DNA from 3 places in the Polaromonas aquatica genome. Region 3 is predicted to be linked to each of the others. Evidence: predicted binding sites of a transcription regulator. Region 3 holds the regulator's gene; each other region holds the start of a gene.

Region 1 (4,161 bases), on a different contig from region 3:
GCCCGGCCTGCAGAGCAACTCGAAGAGTGGCTGATTGAAATCACCGAAGCGCTTGCGGCCTGGAACAAGGCCAATCCCGACAAGCCTGCCGCACCGTTTGCCATCAACCAGATCGTGCACAAATCCAATGACAGGCTGGAGCACGACATGGCCCTGTGCGTGAAGTACAAGGTGCCCATCATCATCACCAGCCTGGGGGCGCGTGAAGACATCAACGCCGCAGCACACAGCTACGGCGGTGTGGTGCTGCATGACGTCATCAACAATAAGTTCGCCCGCAAGGCGATTGAGAAAGGTGCTGATGGCCTGATCGTGGTGGCAGCCGGCGCGGGCGGCCACGCGGGCGTCAAAAGCCCGTTTGCATTGATCCAGGAAATCCGCCAGTGGTTTGATGGTCCGATTGCCTTGTCCGGGTCCATCTCGACCGGCGGTGCGGTGCTGGCCGCACAGGCCATGGGCGCCGACTTTGCCTACATCGGCTCGGCCTTCATTGCCACCGACGAAGCACGTGCCGCCGATGCCTACAAGCAGGCCATTGTTGACGGCAGCTCCGACGACATCGTCTACAGCAACCTCTTTACAGGCGTGCATGGCAATTACCTTGCACCGTCGATTCGCGCCGCCGGCATGGACCCCGAGAACCTGCCGGAAAGCGATCCGAGCAAGATGAATTTCGGCGCCGAAAAACCCAAGGCCTGGAAAGAAATCTGGGGCTGCGGGCAGGGTATTGGCTCCGTGAACAAGGTGCAAAGCGCGGCGGCTTTTGTGGCGCAGCTCAAACGCGAATACCAGGAAGCGCGCCAGCGGCTGGCGCTGTAACGCCGGCAGCTTTACGCCATTCATGAACCAGCAAGACAGGCGTTTACCGGGCATTGATGCACTCAAGGCCGTGGCCTGTATGCTGATCGTCTGGCACCACCTGGCTTTTTATGGGCCCATGTCGGACGTGGTGAATGCCCGCATGCCGGGCCTGATCGGCTGGCTGTACGACTATGGCCGCATGGCCGTCCAGGTGTTTCTGGTGGTGGGCGGTTTTCTTGCGGCTGCTTCGCTGGCGCCGCAAGGTGTGGCCAGCTTCACGCAGCCGGGCCGGCTGATTGTTCGCCGTTACCAGCGTTTGGTCGTGCCTTACCTTGTTGCGCTGGCCATAAGCGTGCTGGTGTCTGCTCTGGTGCGGCCCTGGTTTGACGATCCATCCGTGTCCGGCGCGCCCACTTTGTGGCAGTTGCTTGCCCATGTGCTGCTCCTGCAGGACGTGATGGGCCAGGAGGCCCTGTCGGCGGGGGTCTGGTACGTGGCCATCGACATGCAGCTGTTTGTGCTCAGCGTACTGATTTTTTGCGTGCAGCGCAGCCTGTCACGCCGATGGCCGGCGACGTCCGCACGCTTTGGTGTGGGGCTGGTGCTGCTGCTCACCGTATTGTCCCTGTTTGTCTTTAACCGCCAGGCCGGCCTGGACATGACCGCCCTGTACTTTTTCGGTTCTTATGCGCTGGGCATGCTGGCTTTCTGGGCGTCGAATGACAGGCGTGGCGGCCCGTGGCTGTGGACCATGGCCTTGTTGGGCATGGCAGCCCTGGTTCTGGATTTCAGGGGGCGGATTGCCCTGGCACTGGTGGTGGCGCTTGGGCTGTTCTGCCTGCAAAAGAATGCCGGTATGCGGCCGGTGTGCTGGTTGCAGGGCCGGCAATGGCTGGCGCGGCTGGGCCAGATGTCGTATTCAGTGTTCCTGATTCACTTCCCGGTGTGCCTGCTCGTTAACGCGCTGGTCGGCCGTTTTTGGCCAACGGGGGTGCTGGCCAACGCGCTGGGCATGCTGTCGGCATTTTTTCTGTCTCTGCTGGCGGGCTGGGCACTGTACCGGGGAGTGGAGTCGCGGCACGCACCTTCGCGGCGATTGTCCCAGGCAGGCCTGATTTCATCCTGAAAGCGGTCGCCAGCGCCGGATTATTGGCGAAAAATGCCCCTGGCCATCGAGGATAAAGCGCAACCAGCTATTGATTTGATAGCAAATCAGGCGCCCGACATTCCGCGCGCATCAGCGCCTGAACATTTCCAGCTTCAGCGCTGCTGGCTGGCCCAGCCATGAAGCGTGGGTGGTGTGGTCTGCCAGGTCATCGCCGGTGACGCCGTGCACAAACACATTCAGGCCATGGCGCTCTTTTTCCAGCCACGGGATGACACGGTCGAACTGCGTGCTGTCAAACGCCAGCTGGCAACTCCAGTGCGGGTGCGGGCCGACTTCGCGCTCATGCACCCGGCCCACCGTCAGATCGAAAAGCCTGCCGGCCTGCTCGCACAGGGTCCGGGCCTGCGCCACGGTGGCAGGGCCGAAATACACATGGGCGTGGTAGTTGTCGTATATGTTCTCGGGGCGCTGGATCATGGCAAAAGAGGCTGGATTTAAGACTGCCTCATTGTCATGTCAAGCCATGAGTGCCGACGGTGCCAGGGTTTTAAATTCTATATACTGTAATTTTATACAGTAATATTGGGAAGGGTAGGTGCCAAAAGCAGCTGCCCACCAGACCAGCACAGGGCGCCAGGCCATGAGTGACACCATCATCCCCATCCATGCCATCAAGGGCCGGGGTACGGCCACGCGCATTGCGCACCGGTTTGAGAAAGACGCTCGCCATGCCTACGATGACGGCTGGAGAACGCTTGAAGAGAACGCCGCAGGCGAAGCGCCCCGGCTGGCGACGGAAGTGTTTTTTGAGGATGCGCGCAGTGCCATTTCAAGCAACGATTCACCCGATATTTTTTTTGACTACAGCCTCAATCCCTACCGCGGTTGCGAGCACGGCTGTGTGTATTGTTATGCCCGGCCCACGCACAGTTACCTGAACCTGTCGCCGGGGCTGGACTTTGAAACCAAGATCATCGCGAAGCGCAATATCGCCGAAGTATTGCGCCGCGACCTGGCCAAACCCCGCTACGTTCCGCGCCTTCTCAACATCGGTTCGAACACCGACTGCTACCAGCCGGTAGAGCGGGAACTGCGGCTGACGCGCGGCGTTATTGAAGTGCTGCAGCAGGTCCGGCATCCGTTTTCAATCATCACCAAGTCGGCCGGTATAGAACGTGACCTGGACCTGCTGGCGCCGATGGCCCGGGACCGGCTGGCCGCTGTGTACGTCACCATCACCACACTGGACGGCGATCTGGCCCGAAGGATGGAGCCGCGTGCCGCATCACCGCAACGCCGCCTGCGCACCATACGGACCATGGCCGAGCACGGTGTACCTGTGGGCGTGAGTGTGGCGCCGCAAATCCCGTTTGTGAACGACGACATGGAGCAGGTGCTGGAGGCCGCATGGGAAGCCGGCGCGCGCTCGGCGTTCTACACCGTGATCCGCCTGCCGTGGGAACTGGCACCCATCTTCAGGCAGTGGCTGGATCTGCACTACCCGCTGCGGGCCGCACGCATCATGGCGCGTATCCAGGAGATGCGCGGCGGCAAGGATTACGACAGCAACTTTGCCTCCCGCATGAAAGGCGATGGCCTCTGGGCCGACCTGATACGCCAGCGCTTTGAAAAAACCTGCCACCGCCTGGGCTTTAACCGTGAGCGCGTGGAACTCGATTTAAGCCAGTTCAGGCCGGCGGCCAGCCCAGGTCAGGCCTACCTGTTTTGACTTTCGCTGCGCGCTGTAGTCAGCGTGGATTCAGGGCATGTCTTCCAGCTTGACCGTGGGTGGTGCCATCACCCGCACCGTGCTGTTCAGGTCGTCCAGCAACTGATTGGCAAAGTAGCTGCTCTGGGTGTCGGGCTCCAGCGCAGCAAGCACGAGGTTGCCCAGGGGCTGGTTAAGCGGAACGTAGTAACTGCCGCGCGGCACGTCCACCACACCCCGCGCAAGGCTGACCTGGACCCGGGTGATCTTGTTGTTGCCATCGGCAATCGTGCCGCGTACATCCAGTCGTTCACCCGTGGAGCGGGATGTTTCGTGGTAGGCATCGCCCAGCATGGAACCGGGTTCGGCCAGGCGTTGCACCTGCACGCCCTGCAAACGCAGCCGTTCTACCGCTGCGCTGGAACTTGCAGACAGCCAGTAGCCGCAAGGCCGGGCGCGTGCCTTGACGGTATGCAGCGCAAGTGCCGAATTCCAGTCCACTGCAATGGCCTTGTCAGCCCCGCTGACCGGGTCCAGCATCAGC
Region 2 (4,161 bases), on a different contig from region 3:
AAAACCCGACTCAGTCGCAATCAGGGCCTGCAGCAACTCGTAGTCAATGCCGTGCAAAACTGCGGCATCCCGCAGCAGGTGCTTGACCGCCTTGTAGTTGGGTGACACGTCAAAGTAAGCCAACAGCCTGGGCGGCGCATACGCACCACCCACATATTTTTCCGTCAGCCCGGCCGGTGCTTTACCTCCTGCGCCAGCAGAAAAACTTTCGTTGCCCCGGAAAAAAAGCTCGTACCGTTCGTCGAGCCGCTCGGCTGAAAAGTGCGCCACCCCTCTGGCATCCACATAGCCCCACACATCCGCCCGGGCAGGAGCGGTATACAAACCCATCAACAATGCGGCCAACGCCAGCGAAAGCAGGGCGCGCCAGCGCACGCCAGCCCGCGCCAGCGATGCCGCAATGGCTGCCGGATGGCGAATTCGCAATGTATTCAGGGCAAGAATCATCAAATATCGATTTCCACGGCGTCCCCGTGCAACTCCATCAGCTCACGGCGAGCCGCGGCTTCACCCTTGCCCATCAACCTGGTGATCAGGTCTTCGGTTTGCAGGAAGCTCTGGTTGCCCAGTTGCACAGGCAACAGGCGGCGGGTGTCGGGGTTGAGTGTGGTTTCCCACAGTTGTTCCGCGCTCATCTCGCCCAAGCCCTTGAAACGGCTGATGCTCCAGGAGCCCTCCTTCACGCCTTCTTTGCGTAATTTATCAAGAATTGCCGTCAACTCACCCTCATCCAGCGCGTAAACCTTGGATGCCGGCTTTTTGCCACGCGCCGGCGCATCCACCCGGAACAGCGGCGGCCTGGCCACATAAACATTCCCGGCCTCAATCAGTTTGGGGAAATGGCGGAAAAAGAGCGTCAACAGCAGCACCTGGATGTGCGATCCGTCCACGTCTGCATCACTGAGGATGCAGACCTTGCCATAACGCAAGCCGCTCATGTCCGGCGTGTCGTCCGGCCCATGCGGGTCCACGCCGATTGCCACGGCGATGTCATGGATTTCAGTGTTTGCGAACAGCCGGTCGCGCTCGACCTCCCAGGTATTGAGCACCTTGCCGCGCAGCGGCAGGATGGCCTGGCTTTCCTTGTCGCGGCCCATCTTGGCGCTGCCGCCGGCGGAGTCGCCCTCGACCAGGAACACTTCGTTGTGCGCCAGATCCCGGCTTTCGCAGTCAGTAAGTTTGCCGGGCAGCACGGCAACGCCGGAGCCCTTGCGTTTTTCGACTTTCTGGCCGGCCTTCTGGCGCGTTTGCGCGGCCCGGATGGCCAGCTCGGCCAGCTTCTTGCCGTAATCCACATGCTGGTTCAGCCACAGCTCCAGCGCCGGGCGCACATAACTTGACACCAGCCGCACGGCGTCACGCGAGTTCAGCCGCTCCTTGATCTGGCCCTGGAACTGCGGGTCCAGCACCTTGGCGCTCAATACATAACTGGCGCGGGCAAACACGTCTTCGGGCAGCAGCTTGACGCCCTTGGGCAGCAGCGAATGCAGCTCGATAAAATTCTTGACCGCATTAAAAAGCCCGTCGCGCAGGCCGCTTTCATGCGTGCCGCCGGCACTGGTTGGAATCAGGTTGACGTAGCTTTCGCGCACCGGCTGGCCGTCTTCGGTAAAGGCCACGCACCAGCTGGCGCCCTCGCCCTCGGCAAAACTGTCGTGCGAGGCATCGGCAAAACCCTCGCCCTCGAACATGGGGATCACCGGGTCGGCTGTCAGCGTCTGCATCAGGTAGTCGCGCAGGCCGCCTTTGTATACCCAGGTTTGGGTTTCCTTTGTTTTTTCGCTCGTGAGCGTCACCGTCACGCCCGGCATCAGCACGGCCTTGCTGCGCAGCAGGTGCGTCAACTCGGCCATGGGCAGGACGGAAGACTCGAAATATTTGGCGTCCGGCCAGGCGCGCACCGTGGTGCCGCATTTGCGGTCGCCCTCACCCGCCTTGCGCAGGTCCAGCTTTTCGATGACATCACCGCCCGAAAACACCAGCCGGGCCACCATGCCCTCCCGATAGGAAGTGACTTCAAGACGCTTGGACAAGGCATTCGTCACGCTGACACCCACGCCGTGCAGGCCGCCTGAGAAGCTGTAGGCGCCGCCTTTGCCCTTGTCAAACTTGCCGCCGGCATGCAGGCGGGTAAAGACCAGCTCGACCACCGGCGCCTTTTCTTCAGGGTGCAAACCGAAGGGAATGCCCCGGCCATCGTCCTCGATGCTGACCGAGCCATCGGTGTGCAGCGTGACCTTGATCTTTTTGCCGTGCCCGGCCAACGCTTCGTCAGCCGAGTTGTCGAGCACCTCCTGGATGATGTGCAGGGGGTTATCGGTGCGGGTGTACATGCCCGGACGCTGCTTGACGGGCTCTAGGCCCTTGAGCACGCGTATCGAGCCTTCGGAGTATTCGGGGGATAGTTTGTCAGCCATGGAAGGATGGATTGTAGACCCGGATGATTTTAAAGCTGTACAAATATACAGCATCAATACATGAGGCCGACTATCCATGTGCTGCGCGCATCAAATGGCACAAAAACTTTCAGCAGCAGGAGCACGCCTGTTTGGGTACATTCACCGGATGCAACCCAAAAATCAAAAAAGAAATCTTTCCATGGCGCAGGTGCTCATCTGTGGCGCCGCCATCGTCACACTGTCCATGGGCATACGCCACGGCTTCGGCCTCTGGCTGCAGCCTATTACCCAGGCGCAGGGATGGACGCGCGAGACCTTTGCCTTTGCGATCGCCATCCAGAACCTGGCCTGGGGTGTTTTTGGCATCTTTGCGGGCATGGCGGCCGACCGCTTTGGCGCTTTTCGCGTCATCGTCGGTGGCACCCTGCTGTACGCGCTGGGCCTGGTGGGGATGGCGCTGTCGCCCACAGGGCTGCTATTTACCCTGACGGCCGGCGTGCTGATTGGCGCGGCGCAGGCCGGCACCACCTATGCGGTGATTTACGGTGTGATAGGGCGCAATATTTCAGCCGACAAACGTTCCTGGGCCATGGGCGTGGCAGCCGCAGCGGGTTCCTTCGGCCAGTTCTTGATGGTGCCGACCGAAGGCTTTCTGATCAGCAGCCTGGGCTGGAAAGAAGCCCTGCTGGTATTGAGCGGCGCCGTGCTGTTGATCGTGCCGTTGGCTTTGGGCTTGCGGGAAACCAGCCTTGCCGGCGGTGCATCGGCCAACCGTGAGCAGACCATTGGCCAGGCGCTGAAAGAAGCATTCAAATACCCGAGCTTCCAGTTGCTGCTTGCGGGTTATTTTGTCTGCGGCTTCCAGGTGGTGTTTATTGGCGTTCACATGCCCAGCTACCTGAAGGACAAGGGCCTGTCGCCGCAGGTCGCCAGTTACGCGCTGGCGCTGATCGGCCTGTTCAATGTGTTTGGCACCTATGCCGCAGGAGCCTTGGGCCAGAGGATTGCCAAAAAGAACATATTGGCATTTATTTATTTTGCCCGCTCGCTGGTGATCGCGGTTTTCCTTATAGCGCCGCTCAGCCCAACCAGCGTTTATATTTTTGCCAGCGTAATGGGCCTGCTGTGGCTGTCGACCATCCCCCCGACCAATGCGGTGGTGGCGCAGATCTTCGGCATCCAGCACCTCTCCATGCTCAGCGGCTTTATCTTCTTCAGCCACCAGATCGGCTCCTTCATGGGGGTCTGGCTGGGCGGCTACCTGTATGACCGCACCGGCAGTTATGACATCGTCTGGTACATCGCCATTGGCCTGGGCATTTTTGCCGGACTGGTCAATTTGCCGGTTCGGGAAGCGCCCATCAAACGCATGGCACCAGGCCAATTGCCATTGGGGGCCTGAGTTGATCCGTCCCCTTCTCCTGAAAACAGCCGGCTGCATAGCGGCGCTGGCAGCCCTGCTAGGCGTGTTTGCCCTGTACACACAGCCGGATTTTCTGGTCACACTTGCGAACCAGGTCTGGGCCTGTTTTTAGGCCCCAGCCCACGTTTTCAAGGCCATTTCGGCCTGCAAGTCAATAGGGACGGGCACAATAAGCTATGAAAATTATAGTAATCACCGGTGCTTCCGATGGCATAGGCGCTGAAATGGCGCGCCAGCTGGCCGCCCGCCATGGCGCGGAGCTTGGCCTCGTGCTGGCCGCAAGGGACGAAGCCCGACTCCATCAAGTGGCAAACCAGTGCACCGCACTGGGCGCCCAGG
Region 3 (4,161 bases):
TTTGGCGGCATGGACACTGATTTCAGTCCGGCCTGCTGCCAGGCGCCGTGCTTCAGGTGGGCGACATAGTGGGGTATGCGCCGCATGGCCGCCATGATCAGTGCCCATGCGAGTTCTGCCGGCGCCGTCGGTGATCCGACGCCCTCGGCCACTACAACACCGCGCTCAGTGCAGGCTCCCACATCAACATGCGAGCCGACCCGCCCGGTCTGGGCGACCATTTTGAGTTTTGGCAGTTTTTCGATCAATTGGCGGCTGAGGTGCGTGCGCTCGCGAATGAGCACAATCACTTCCGCATCCTTGAGCCGAACCGATAGCTGGCCAATGCCTTTGACGGTGTTTGTATAGACCTTTGCGGGGTAGGCGTCGAGCTTGGAGGCGCAGGCCAGTTTTCGCACTGCGTCCTGGTAGTCGTCGAGGATCACAATATTCATGCCGATATTGTGCCTGCAAGTTTTTCAATTCCGGGTTTGCCTCACTGGGGTATGGGCATTAATTTGCGGGTAAAAGAGAATTCCTTCGTATCAGTGACGCACTCCGGCAGCACGTTTTCAGCTCACGGTGAACGGGCATTTGCAACGATGCGCTGACCTGATGCAGGCGAGCTGCCGCGCGGTCAGGCGGGTGCATCACGTGACATGACGTCCTCTGGCCGGAATGCGGAAGAATTCCGGATGCCGAACAGCGCGCGGGCGCCATGGGATGCGCAGGTTTAATGTGCGACCGATTCGCGCTGTGCCATGCGGTCCAGCTCTGCACATACATCCGCCATCCGGCCTGAAATCACCATCCGGCCTGCACAGGACGGTCCCATGCCGGCCTCAAATGCACGCACAATTCTCAGGCGGCTCGGTGCTGAGCGGGTGAGGGGGGCAGCGGCCCGGCAGGATTTTGCTGTAGCCCTCGCTGCAGCCAGGCGCGGCAAGCCGCTTGTTGTGCAGAGCTGCATGTTTTGACTGGCAGGGCGGGTATTTCTGCTGCTTGCAATAACAGCTTGTGGGGCCACAAACAGCGAAAGCAGGGCTTGCCATGGCGCGAGCAAAGCAGAAAGTACTGGTATGCGTGAAAGATTCGGTGAAAAACTGCTGATTCCCATGATGAGCTCCGGATTAAGAGAGGTTTACACAGGCAGGATTGCGATGCGGCCATGCTGCCGCAAGAAGACCGCTGCAGCAGGGTGTTGGCCAATCGGTTAGCCAAACGCCCGCCACCTGCTGCGCAGTCAGGTCGGTTACATCAGCATCGTGTTGCGGATCAGGCCCACGGCGAGGCCTTCCAGTTCGAAGGGTTCACCGGGTTCCACCACGATGGTTTTGAAGTCGGGGTTTTCAGGCAACAACTCAATCAGGTTTTTGGTGCGACGGAAGCGCTTGACGGTAACCTCGTCGCCAAGGCGAGCCACAACGATCTGCCCGTTTTTGGCTTCGCTGGCCTGTTTGACGGCAAGCAGGTCGCCGTCCATGATGCCGACATCCCGCATGCTCATGCCGCGGACTTTCAGCAGGTAGTCGGGCTGCTTGTGGAACAGGCTGCTCTCAAAATAATAGGTTTGTTCAATGTGCTCCTGCGCGAGAATGGGACTGCCAGCAGCAACTCGCCCCACCAGAGGCAGGGCGAGTTGGGCCAGGCTTTGCAACGGCAGGGAAAACTGTTTGATGCGTGATTCGTTCAATGTACGCAGGGTGTCGCTGCGCAGTCGTATGCCGCGTGAGGTGCCGCTGACCAGTTCAATGACACCCTTGCGTGCCAGCGCCTGTAGGTGTTCTTCGGCGGCGTTGGCTGAGCGAAAGCCCAGCTCGGTGGCGATCTCGGCCCGGGTGGGCGGCGCACCGGTACGGGCGATGGCGCTTTGGATCAATTCCAGGATTTGCTGCTGGCGGGCTGTGAGTTTGGGGCCTTCAGATGGCATATCGGAAAAGTGATTCAAAGTGCTCATGGCGAAAACTCCTTGGAGGTCTTGGCAACGAAACAGGTCGGAGCAGTATGCATTGCCTCGATCAAGCTGTGTTAATAACCAGTAACTGTATTTTCATCCAGTTTTTTGCGAAACGCAAGTCAATTCAAAACCAATTCAGTTATGCAAAGTAAAAAGATCGTGATTTTGGGGACAGGGGGCACCATTGCAGGCCGTGCCGGCAATGCCTTTGACAACGTCGGCTATACCGCCGCGCAAGTGGGTGTGGATGAACTGGTGCAGGCCATTCCTGCGCTGGCTGCGGCAGGCGAGCTGATAACCGAGCAGCTTGCCCAGCTTGACAGCAAGGACATGACTTTTGCGGTGTGGGGCCAGCTGGCTGAACGGGTTGGCTATTTCCTTGCGAGGGACGATGTGCAAGGCGTGGTGGTGACACACGGCACGGACACGATCGAAGAGACGGCCTTCTTTTTACAGTCAGTGCTGAACCCCGCCAAGGCTGTTGTGCTGACCTGCGCCATGCGGCCAGCGACCTCTCTTGCGCCGGATGGGCCGCAAAACATGCTGGATGCGGTCACCGTGGCACGCCATGCCGGGGCGCAGGGTGTGACGGTGGTTTGCGCAGGTGTGGTCCACGGCGCGCTGGATGTCCAGAAGGCCCATACCTACAGGCTGGATGCATTTAGCTCGGGCGATGCCGGGCCTGTGGCCTATGTGGAGGAAGGTCAGCTGAAAATATTGAGGAATTGGCCCATGGCCGAGGTGGAACGTGCGCAACCAGCTATTAAAAATATAGCATTTGCAGGGAGGCCGTGGCCCAGGGTGGAGATTGTGATGAGTTACGCTGGTGTCGGCGGGGCCGTGGTGGAGGCTCTGGTTGCCCAGGGTGTGCGGGGCCTGGTGCTTGCGGGCACGGGCAATGGAACGGCGCACCGCGATCTTGAAGCTGCCTTGCTGGAGGCGCAGGCCGCCGGCGTTCGTGTCATCCGGGCAAGCCGCTGCGCCAATGGCCGGGTGTTGCCTAAAACCGGTGATGCTTTTGATGATTCACGGGGCCTGAGCCCCGTCAAGGCGCGCATCGCCCTGATGCTTGCCCTGATGGCGCAAGGCGCAGCTTAAGCTGCCAGTGCTGCGAAAGCTCTTGCCGTGATCTCGTCAACGGTGCCCATGCCGCTGATGGCGCGGTAGGCGGGGGCCAGCGCCGGCTCGGCCTTGGCCCAGCGGGAGTAGTAGTCCACCAGCGGGCGGGTCTGGGCGCTGTATACCTCCAGCCGCTTGCGTACGGTTTCTTCCTTGTCGTCCTCGCGCTGGATCAGGGGCTCGCCGGTCACATCATCCTTGCCCTCGACTTTGGGCGGGTTGTATTTGACATGGTAGGTACGGCCGGATGCGGTATGCGAGCGACGGCCGCTCATGCGCTCGATGATGGCCTCAAAGGGAACGTCGATTTCAAGCACATAGTCCAGCTTGACACCAGCGGCCTTCATGGCGTCTGCCTGGGGAATGGTGCGCGGGAAACCGTCAAACAGAAAACCTTTGTCGCAGTCGGGCTGTGCAATGCGCTCCTTGACCAGGTTGATGATCAGGTCGTCACTCACCAGGGCGCCGGAGTCCATTATTTTTTTGGCTTCAAGCCCCAGCGGGGTGCCGGCCTTGACGGCTGCGCGCAGCATGTCGCCTGTCGAAATCTGCGGAATGTTGTATTTCTGGCAGATAAAAGTAGCTTGGGTTCCTTTGCCTGCACCAGGTGCGCCCAACAAAATCAGTCTCATGGATGTCCTCGTATTTTTATGAATTCAGTGGATTGCTTGCCAAGTCATCCCGTCAGTTGCCGGGCAAGTCGGAGAGGCGGCGGCATATGCCGGGAGATTGACACCCAATCAGAAGCACCGCAACCGTTTTTCCAAGGATAGCATGCACCTCTTGATGTCAGCTTACACAGGCTGCCCGGGATGGCGATCTACGGGAATAGTTTGCGAACCTGGATCAGGTCTTCCGGTGTATCAATGCCAATCCCCGGGGCCGTGTCGGTGATGTGCACCGCGATGCGGTGGCCATGCCACAAGGCCCTGAGCTGCTCCAGTGACTCCAGCTGCTCCATAGGGGCTTGCGGCAAGGTCGGAAACAGCCTTAAAAATCCCACGCGGTAAGCATAGATGCCTACATGGCGCAACGGTTTGGGCAAGGCACTACCGGACTTCCACCACGCCTGGCCCGCAAAGTCGCGTGCGGCCGGAATCGGCGAG

Evidence for each region. Region 3 encodes LexA, which represses DNA repair genes until DNA is damaged. Its sites were predicted from a motif close to ACTGTATNNNNATACAGT; they were not measured.
Region 1: a site for LexA is predicted at 2,470-2,487, ahead of ACFQND_RS03645 (PA0069 family radical SAM protein). Genes of this name have one in related genera too.
Region 2: a site for LexA is predicted at 2,452-2,469, ahead of ACFQND_RS03515 (DNA topoisomerase IV subunit B). Genes of this name have one in related genera too.

Annotation. Positions count from the first base shown of each region.
Region 1 covers NZ_JBHSRS010000005.1:285,844-290,004, forward strand. The annotation lists gene ACFQND_RS03630 (NAD(P)H-dependent flavin oxidoreductase) at 1-819, shown strand, start outside; gene ACFQND_RS03635 (acyltransferase family protein) at 842-1,927, shown strand; gene ACFQND_RS03640 (DOPA 4,5-dioxygenase family protein) at 2,039-2,386, opposite strand; gene ACFQND_RS03645 (PA0069 family radical SAM protein) at 2,550-3,638, shown strand; gene ACFQND_RS03650 (M14 family metallopeptidase) at 3,669-4,161, opposite strand, start outside.
Region 2 covers NZ_JBHSRS010000005.1:249,165-253,325, reverse strand. The annotation lists gene ACFQND_RS03520 (lytic transglycosylase domain-containing protein) at 1-330, opposite strand, end outside; gene ACFQND_RS03515 (DNA topoisomerase IV subunit B) at 447-2,417, opposite strand; gene ACFQND_RS03510 (MFS transporter) at 2,599-3,801, shown strand; gene ACFQND_RS03505 (SDR family oxidoreductase) at 3,999-4,161, shown strand, end outside.
Region 3 covers NZ_JBHSRS010000002.1:88,432-92,592, forward strand. The annotation lists gene ACFQND_RS01070 (D-2-hydroxyacid dehydrogenase family protein) at 1-434, opposite strand, end outside; gene lexA (transcriptional repressor LexA) at 1,232-1,936, opposite strand; gene ACFQND_RS01080 (asparaginase) at 2,078-3,034, shown strand; gene adk (adenylate kinase) at 3,031-3,687, opposite strand; gene kdsB (3-deoxy-manno-octulosonate cytidylyltransferase) at 3,876-4,161, opposite strand, start outside.